2 regions of the Paraliobacillus sp. X-1268 genome follow, and region 2 is predicted to be linked to the other one. Evidence: predicted binding sites of a transcription regulator. Region 2 holds the regulator's gene; the other holds the start of a gene.

Region 1 (4,438 bases), on a different contig from region 2:
TATTAATAGTACAAAAGAAGATCCAGTTGAAAAAATTAACAAAATTACGAATGGTGGCGCCAATTATGGATTCGAAACCACTGGTGTCAACACCGTAATTGTTCAAGCCGTAAAATCTTTACGTGTTAAAGGGGTACTGGCCTCAGTAGCAGTAGGTAAAAAAGATGTGACATTGGATTATACAAGCGATGTGGTTTTTAAAGCCGTAACGATAAAAGGTGTCATAGAGGGCGATGCTGTTCCACAAACGTTTATACCAAAACTAGTGAAATTCTATCAAGATGGGCTCTTCCCATTCGATAAACTAGTGAAATTATACAAATACACAGATGTGAAACAAGCATTTGAAGACTCGAAGAATGGTAGTACGATTAAACCAATACTTGTTATGGAATAAGGGACTTTATTTTATAAACTGTTAGCTTTTGTTAAAGCTAACAGTTTTTTATGATGAAAAATATTAGTACCTATTGCGTTTATTTCCGATAACTCTATTCATAAATCTAGCATCTCTCCCTATTTTATTAGGTTGATTTGCTAATCGACTCGTTTGTCTTAAGAAGATATCATCACACACTTTTTGACCATATCTTCGGTAACAAGCATCATGTTCTATACAAATTGCATCTAATCGATTAACCGGCGTACCAGGACCGCTGCAATCAGGACCACAATAACGATAACCAGGATAACAAGGCATACCAGATTCCTCCATTTCATATTTTATAATATTATATGGGAACGGAGAGAGAACGACTGTGTGTGCAACTTACTGCTATTTATTTATTTTTGTAGGGTACTCTGGCTGATGGAATGTTTTTTGATAAATGAACTTCCTGATCATCAAAGAAGATACGCGCTCCAAATGCTTCTAGAATCTTTTCTTTTGAAGCCCCTCCAAGAAAAAATGCCTCGTCAATTCGAATATCCCATGATCTTAAAGTGCGAATAACACGTTCGTGGGCATGCAAATTCCGAGCTGTGACTAAAGCTGTTCGAATCGTCTTTTCATCTGATCCAAACTCTTTTTGCAGGAATACCAAAGTCTTTAATAATTATAGCATGTTACAAAAAAGCCTTGCAGCGATTACTCTCCACAAGACTCATCAGACACCATTATATTTCAAGAAGTTGTTGAACCTAAAAATTATTTCAAGTACTCTCTTACTTCATCTATATTTTTGAAATTATCTATATGGTCGATAACCAATTCTAATGTCTCGATTTCTTGTTCATTTAACTTTTTCTCCATCTCATCTGGAAGGGGAGCTACAAATTTTGTGATTAATCGAATAGCAACAGCTGCAAGTGCCTCTGTTTTTCCTTCGATCTTGCCTTCTATCTTTCCTTCTATTTTTCCTTCTATTTTTCCTTCGATCTTTCCTGCTTCCCTTCCTTCACGCAAACCTTTATCACGCCAGGAGTTAGGCAGTTTTTTCACGAATTCCTCTAGACTTTCATCTTTGGATTCTCGCAAACTTTCCATTAGAATTTCCTCCTCTGTTTGATTTAGACTCATATACGACTCAAAAAAGCCGAATATTAATTCCATTTTGGCTGGATTCAGTTCCATTCTCGCTAACATACGTAAGAATTCCTTTTTCACTTGTATTCTCTCTGTCTGTTTATAACCCATTTTACTTAATAATGCCGCTGCGATCGGATTATCAGACGTTAAAAAAGTACGCCAATTATGTTTCTTTAATTCAACTTTTAAAAATTGGAAAGTTAATACATGGTGAAAAGGAAATGTCATTTCAAAAACGTCTGGTTCATCTCGAATCGCATCATAGGTAAATAGTGCAATTGGAAGGATTGGTTTTCTATATTTAGTATACAACAAACTGAAGTATTGAAACATTCTTTCATCAAAATTTTCTTGCGGATAACTCTGTGATTCTACATGTATAATGAGTAGTGTATCCTGTTCTTTCCATGTTGCTTCCATCACCATATCTGCTTGGCGTCTTTCTCCATGAATTAAATCAGTAAATACTTCATCTGCTAGGGGCTTTAAGGATGAGAAATCTAGTTGTTGGTGAATCTCGGGGAAAAATAGCGATATAAATTCTTCGAAAAATGTACCGATCAACTGCTTGAACAACTGATCGTGGTCCATGTATATAGGCCTATCTTCATGAACTGTTAATAACGCTGGCAATCATAATCACCACCCTTTCATATAGTTACTATAAGTATACATCAAAGGAGCATACAAATAAAGAACTAATGTTCGTTTTTTCCGAATCGTTTCATTTCAGAAAGTGACTAAACAGGCAGGATTACTAGAAGAAATCATGTAATGCCTTTTTCAAGTGTCCGTTTGATTCTCGTAAATATTTGTCCGCTTGTTCAACACTTGCATCTGTCATACTTATAAAAATAGCCTTTTTCAAATCATTTCTTGTTTTTTTCATAAGTTCTTTTGCTTCAGGTTTTGATATATCTGTAATCGCCATTAAAGATTGCTCAGCGCGTTTGACTAACTTTTTATTGATAAGTTGTACTTCTACCATTTGATTTTGATAGACTTTTCCGAGTCGAATCATTGTAGCTGTAGACAACATGTTGATAATCGTCTTTTGCGCTGTACCTGCCTTCAACCGAGTTGAGCCGCGTATAACCTCAGGACCAACCACAGCTTCAATTGCGCAATCACTTATAGCAGAAGCAGCTGCTTCATGATTACAACTTATCGCTATCGTCACCGCGTCCACCTCATTCGCATAATTGATTGCCGCCAGTGCAAATGCGGTTGATCCACTAGCAGTTATTCCGATCACAACATCACGCGAATTTAATTTATACTGTTCTAATTCCTTCATAACCTTAGCGCTCTCATCTTCATGCTGTTCAAGTGGATGCCACATCGCCTCATAACCTCCAGCAACAATCGCTATCCAACGATCTGCTGAAACGGAAAAGGTAGGTCCTAGCTCGACCGCATCAAGTACACCAATTCTCCCACTTGTTCCAGCCCCAACAACAAATACACGTCCACCTTTGTTCCATTGGGAGACGATTAAATCAACAGCACGTGCTATATGAGGTAAACAGGGCTTTACGCCTTGATATATCACGCGGTCTTCTTCAAGCATTAATGTAACAATATCCATTGCATCCATTTCATCTATCGCTAAACTGTTTTCATTAACCGATTCCGTAATAGGTATTTTTTTCATTGCATTCACCCCGATACATAGAAATTTAAAGCCTCGTTAATTCAATCATAAACTTGTATCTATCTGCACGATAAGAGGATTTGACCACTTCAACTATTGTGCCGTCTTCAAGACTAGTTGCACGCTGAATTAACATAATCGGTGAATGTTCTGGAATTTTTAAGTATTCCACTTCTTCATTGTTTACAATAGCTGCCTCAATTTCTTGCGTGCCTTTAGCAATTTTCAAAAGAAGTTTCTCTTCCATATATTCATATAGAGATTGTTGTACGATTTCCTCTGTTAAGCCTTTTACTTTATTTGCAGAAATATAAGTACGCTCCAGTGCCATTGGTTCTTCTTCAGCTAAACGAATTCGTTTTATTTCATAGACCGGACCATGTTCTTGAATTCCCAACTGATTTGCTAGTTTGCTGTCAGCAGGAATAATCTCAAAGCTGATTAACTTACTACTTGCTTTCATACCTCTTGATTTCATATCCTCAGAAAAGCTAGTTAGTCCTTGTAAACTTTGTTCTAACTTTTTTTCCTTAATAAATGTTCCTTTGCCTTTTACACGATAAAGATAACGCTCATTTACTAGATTCACAATTGCCTGGCGTATTGTCATTCTACTTACGTTATACTTATCAGCATATTCACGTTCAGATGGAATCATATCACCTGGTTTTAAATCACCTTTTTCTATTAATTGTTTAATATGTTGCTCTAGTTGGTGATAGATTGGAACGGGTGAATTTTTATCAATCATTCTCGGTTACCCCTTTCAAACGTGCAAACAATCTATTCATTTGATCCAATGAATAGATTATCTCTTTAAATAGCCTTATTTAATTAACATTAGCATACTGCAATGCTTCTTCATCTGCAACAATCGTTACATTTGGATGATGGTGCAATGCAGAGGCTGGAAACGACGGATCCCATTTTTCATCCTTTAGTAATCTTGTAAGTGCATCACTCTTTTTTTTGCCAGATACTAATAGTAATATTTCTTTACTTTGCAATATGGTGCTAATTCCCATCGTAATTGCATGCGTAGGTACTTCCTCTAGACTATTAAAAAACCTTGCATTTGCAGTACGCGTCATGTCAGTCAACGTTTCTACATGTGTTCTAGTATCAAATTTCGTTCCTGGCTCATTAAATCCAATATGACCGTTACTTCCTAATCCAAGCAACTGTAGGTCAATTCCACCTTGATTTTTGATTTTATTCTCATAAAGCATACACTCATCATTTAAATTGTTAGCTAA
Region 2 (4,438 bases):
GAAAGTACATCTTAAGAGATTTAGAACTATATCAAACAGACTATGCCCGTTTGGAATATCAAAAAAACAAGGTATCAAATAATAGTACGTTAAAGTGGAAAGATAATCGAATATCCATAACTTTTAACAACGATAGAAATGATTATTTCATGATGCTACCTATTCCATTTGAAAAAGGGTGGCAAGTTAAAGTTAATAATAAAAAGCAAAAAATTGAGAAGGTTAACTATGCTTTTATTGGATTTCCCATAGACAAAGATGAAAACGAGATAGAATTACTCTATTATCCACCTTATTTTATACTATCGATTGTTTTATCGAGTTTTAGCCTACTCTTATCTATATTAATTTGCAGAAGAAACCAATAAGAGAAAAAGTCATATTTTGCGGTTGCCCGGGTAATATTTTCGGAAAGTCTTATATTAAATCAGTTGTTTTCTTATGGAATTTGTTATTAGAGGAATTCTAAGCACCAGTTTTAATGAGGATATAGGAATTAGTTGTTAGAATATTTAAGAAAAGAATATCTAAATTTAAGCCTCCGTTATGGAAGATCAGTCCACACGTAAAACCTTTTTATTTCATATAAAGGTAGTGAAGGAGGTTTGACAAATGACGAAAATTTTTATTGATCCTGGACATGGGGGAAATGATTCAGGTGCAAGTAGTAACGGGTTAGTAGAAAAGGATATAACATTAAATATTGCTCTAAAATTACAACAGATATTGAACGATTCTTATCAAAATGTCACCACACGTCTATCAAGAACAACAGATCAGTCAGTTTCCCTGACCAATCGAACAAACGCTGCGAATGATTGGAATGCCGATTACTATCTTTCCATTCACATTAACGCAGGTGGCGGTGTTGGTTTTGAAAGCTATATATGGAATGGTAATTTTGCTTCGAAATCTGAAACAGAACGATTGCGATCTACTATTCACGACGAAATTGTTGAAACGATTGGATGGCGTGATCGAGGTAAAAAAGAAGCGAATTTTCATGTGTTAAGAGAAACGACGATGCCAGCAATATTGACAGAAAATGGTTTTATAGATAATGATGCTGAAGCTGAAGAAATGAAAACGCCACAATGGATTGAACAAGTAGCACGTGCACATGCATCTGGTATCGCACAAGCATTTGAATTAGAAGAAGACTCGAATGCAGAAGAACCTGATACGTCATCTTTTTACCGAGTTGTTACAGGTTCGTTTCAATCCGAGAAAAATGCGAAGCAACGTAGATATGTTCTAAATAGGCATGGTTATAGTAGTTTTATAACGGAATTTAATGACCAAGGGCAAGTTTACTTCCGAGTGATTGTTGGGTCATTTCAAAACAGGTCCAATGCTGAAGGCCGTGTAGATGAATTAAATGAAATAGGGTTTGATTCATTTATTAGTACGTTCAACGGATAAAAGAAATCTCCACTATGTTTAAGTGGAGTTTTCTTTTATTGTTAATGGATATTTCTATATAAGCCTATTACTCTACCTAAAATGGAAACATTATCATATATGAGTGGTTCCATTGTTGCGTTTTCGGGTTGTAGACGAATATGGTCTTTTTCTTTGAAAAAGCGCTTAACTGTAGCCTCATTCTCATCTGTCATGGCGACTACAATTTCTCCATTTTGAGCGGTTTGCTGTTGTTTTACAATTACCATGTCACCATCTAATATACCTGCTTCGATCATACTTTCGCCTTCAATTACAAGTACAAAAATTGACTGATCGGTAGCATCTCCATGTGTAAGAGTTAAAGGTAGTGGGATGTATTCTTCAATGTTTTCAACAGCAGTAATGGGGATACCAGCAGTAACTTTCCCTATAACAGGTGCAAACGTTACTTCTCCTTTAGGAATACTAGAGTCATCAGCGGCATGTAATACTTCTATTGCTCTAGGTTTCGTTGGATCTCTACGTATGTATCCTTTTTTCTCTAGTCGAGCAAGGTGCCCATGTACGGTGGAACTTGATGCTAGACCAACAGCCCCGCCAATTTCTCTTACTGAAGGTGGATATCCTTTTGCTGCTACTTCATCTTTAATATAATCTAAGATTGCTTGTTGACGTTTTGAAATTTTCGTCATAATGATGCACCTCCGTACATATTTTATTAGTGAAAGTATAGCATGTTTATCACAAATACACAAACATAAGTTCTAAAAAAGACTTGACAGGAACAATCGTTCGGTTATAATAAAATACAGATGCGAACAATCGTTCTTAATATCAAAGGAGGAAACAAAATGTTTAATAAAATAACTAATATTACTATGGTGGATTTATTCTATTTCATTTCGTTCATTCTTACGTTAGGATTTATGTATATGGGTTTAGTTTCTAGTTAAAAAATATGTTTAAAATAGAAAGGTAGTTATCATGCGAGCGATTATATACTGTCGGGTAAGCACGGAAAAAGAAGAGCAGTCTTCTTCCTTACATAGACAAAAACAAGAATTGATAGAGTTAGCAGAAAAAGAACAAATGGAAGTCATCAGTATTATAGAAGAAAGGCAAAGTGGATATGAAATTGAACGAGATGGTATTTTATCCATATTAGAAAAATGTGCAACTGAAGCAGTGGATTGTCTATTAGTTCAAGATGAGACAAGACTAGGAAGAGGTAATACTAAAATTGCCTTATTCCATCAATTTTCTAAGTTAGGTGTGAAAATATATGCTTTATCCAATCAAGGAGAATTACAATTATCTGAATCTGATGCAATGGTTTTACAGATTGTAGGTGTTGTTGAAGAGTACCAACGTAAAATTCATAACATTAAAATAAAACGAGGGATGCAAAAAGCTATTAAAAATGGCTACGATCCAGCTAAAAACCTTCGTAACCGTGATCACGCAATTGGTCGCAATCGAATTGAATTTCCAATTGAAGAGGTAAAACGTTTGCGAGACAATCAATTAACTTTTGGTGAAATAGCGACTACGCTTCGTGGATTGGGTTTTCAAGTGTCCAAAGCAACAGTTCACCGAAGATACCAAGAATATGTATCGCTTGAATCTGAGCATACCTTTCATATAGAATGAATAGACAAGGAATCCATATTAAAGGATACTTGTCTTTTCTGTTTTCGAGAAAACTTTATACGTAAAGGAGAAGAATGATGTTAGCTAAAGATAAATTAGATCGTATTAATATGCTGGCTAAAAAGGCCAAACAAGAAGGGTTAACAAGTGAAGAAAAAGAAGAACAGCAAAAACTAAGACAAGAATATTTAAAAAATGTACGACAATCTTTTAAAAATGAATTCAAAGGGATGAAGATCATTGATCCTAATGGAGATGATGTCACTCCAGAAAAAGTGAAGAATTTGAGAAAAGAAAATTAAAAATAATTGAATATTCTTGAAGATAGTACTTGTTTATTATCCGTTTTCATTATAGGATATTAATTGTACGTACATATTTTCATAATTTTCGAAAGGGGATACAAAGTATGTCAAAACAAACTGAACAACGCTCTATTAACACGATTCGCACGCTATCTATTGATGCAATTGAAAATGCTAACTCTGGGCACCCAGGATTACCAATGGGGGCAGCACCAATGGCATATACATTATGGACTGACTTTATGGACCATAATCCGAAAAACTCTAGTTGGTTTAACCGAGATAGATTTGTATTATCAGCAGGACACGGATCTATGCTATTGTACTCGTTACTACATTTATCAGGTTACAACGTATCAATTGAAGATTTAAAAGGATTTCGTCAGTGGGGATCTATCACTCCAGGTCATCCTGAAGTAACACACACGGACGGAATTGAAGCAACTACTGGGCCATTAGGACAAGGTGTTGCGATGTCTGTTGGTATGGCAATGGCTGAAGAGCACTTAGCTGCTAAATACAATAGAGATAATTTTAATGTAGTTGATCACTTTACTTATGCGCTTGTTAGTGATGGCGATCTAATGGAAGGTGTTTCACATGAGACAGCATCTTTAGCTGGACATTTAGGCTTAGGTAAACTTATTGCACTATATGATTCTAATGACATTTCATTAGATGGTGAATTAGACCAGGCTTTTTCTGAAAATGTAGAAGATCGTTTTAAAGCATATGGCTGGGAAGTAATTCGAGTAGAAGATGGCAATGATATTATCGCTATTCGTGAAGCGATCAAAAAAGCGAAAACAAATCTAGATCAACCTACTTTAATTGAAGTGAAGACTGTTATTGGATATGGTTCACCAAATAAATCAGCTTCTTCTGCTTCACATGGTGCGCCATTAGGTGCAGATGAAATTAAATTAACAAAAGAATTTTATGACTGGAGTCATGAAGATTTCTTCGTGCCTGAAGAAGTTTATCAAGATTTTGAAGAGAAAATTGTAACACGTGGTAAAAAGACTGAAGCAGAGTGGAATGATGTATTTTCAGCATATAAAAAAGCACATCCAGAGCTT

What was found. Region 2 encodes LexA, which represses DNA repair genes until DNA is damaged. Its sites were predicted from a motif close to CGAACATATGTTCG; they were not measured.
Region 1: a site for LexA is predicted at 2,223-2,236, ahead of D2K62_RS07915 (RpnC/YadD family protein). Genes of this name have one in related genera too.

Annotation. Positions count from the first base shown of each region.
Region 1 is NZ_QJSK01000004.1:61,831-66,268, forward strand. It holds gene D2K62_RS07900 (NAD(P)-dependent alcohol dehydrogenase) at 1-397, shown strand, start outside; gene D2K62_RS07905 (Parvovirus coat protein VP1-like protein) at 461-700, opposite strand; gene D2K62_RS07910 (5'-nucleotidase) at 780-1,043, opposite strand; gene D2K62_RS07915 (RpnC/YadD family protein) at 1,148-2,161, opposite strand; gene murQ (N-acetylmuramic acid 6-phosphate etherase) at 2,286-3,182, opposite strand; gene D2K62_RS07925 (GntR family transcriptional regulator) at 3,208-3,933, opposite strand; gene nagB (glucosamine-6-phosphate deaminase) at 4,013-4,438, opposite strand, start outside.
Region 2 is NZ_QJSK01000001.1:335,089-339,526, reverse strand. It holds gene D2K62_RS01805 (YfhO family protein) at 1-368, shown strand, start outside; gene D2K62_RS01800 (N-acetylmuramoyl-L-alanine amidase) at 613-1,422, shown strand; gene lexA (transcriptional repressor LexA) at 1,464-2,096, opposite strand; gene D2K62_RS01790 (YneB family resolvase-like protein) at 2,389-3,054, shown strand; gene D2K62_RS01785 (DUF896 domain-containing protein) at 3,132-3,356, shown strand; gene tkt (transketolase) at 3,464-4,438, shown strand, end outside.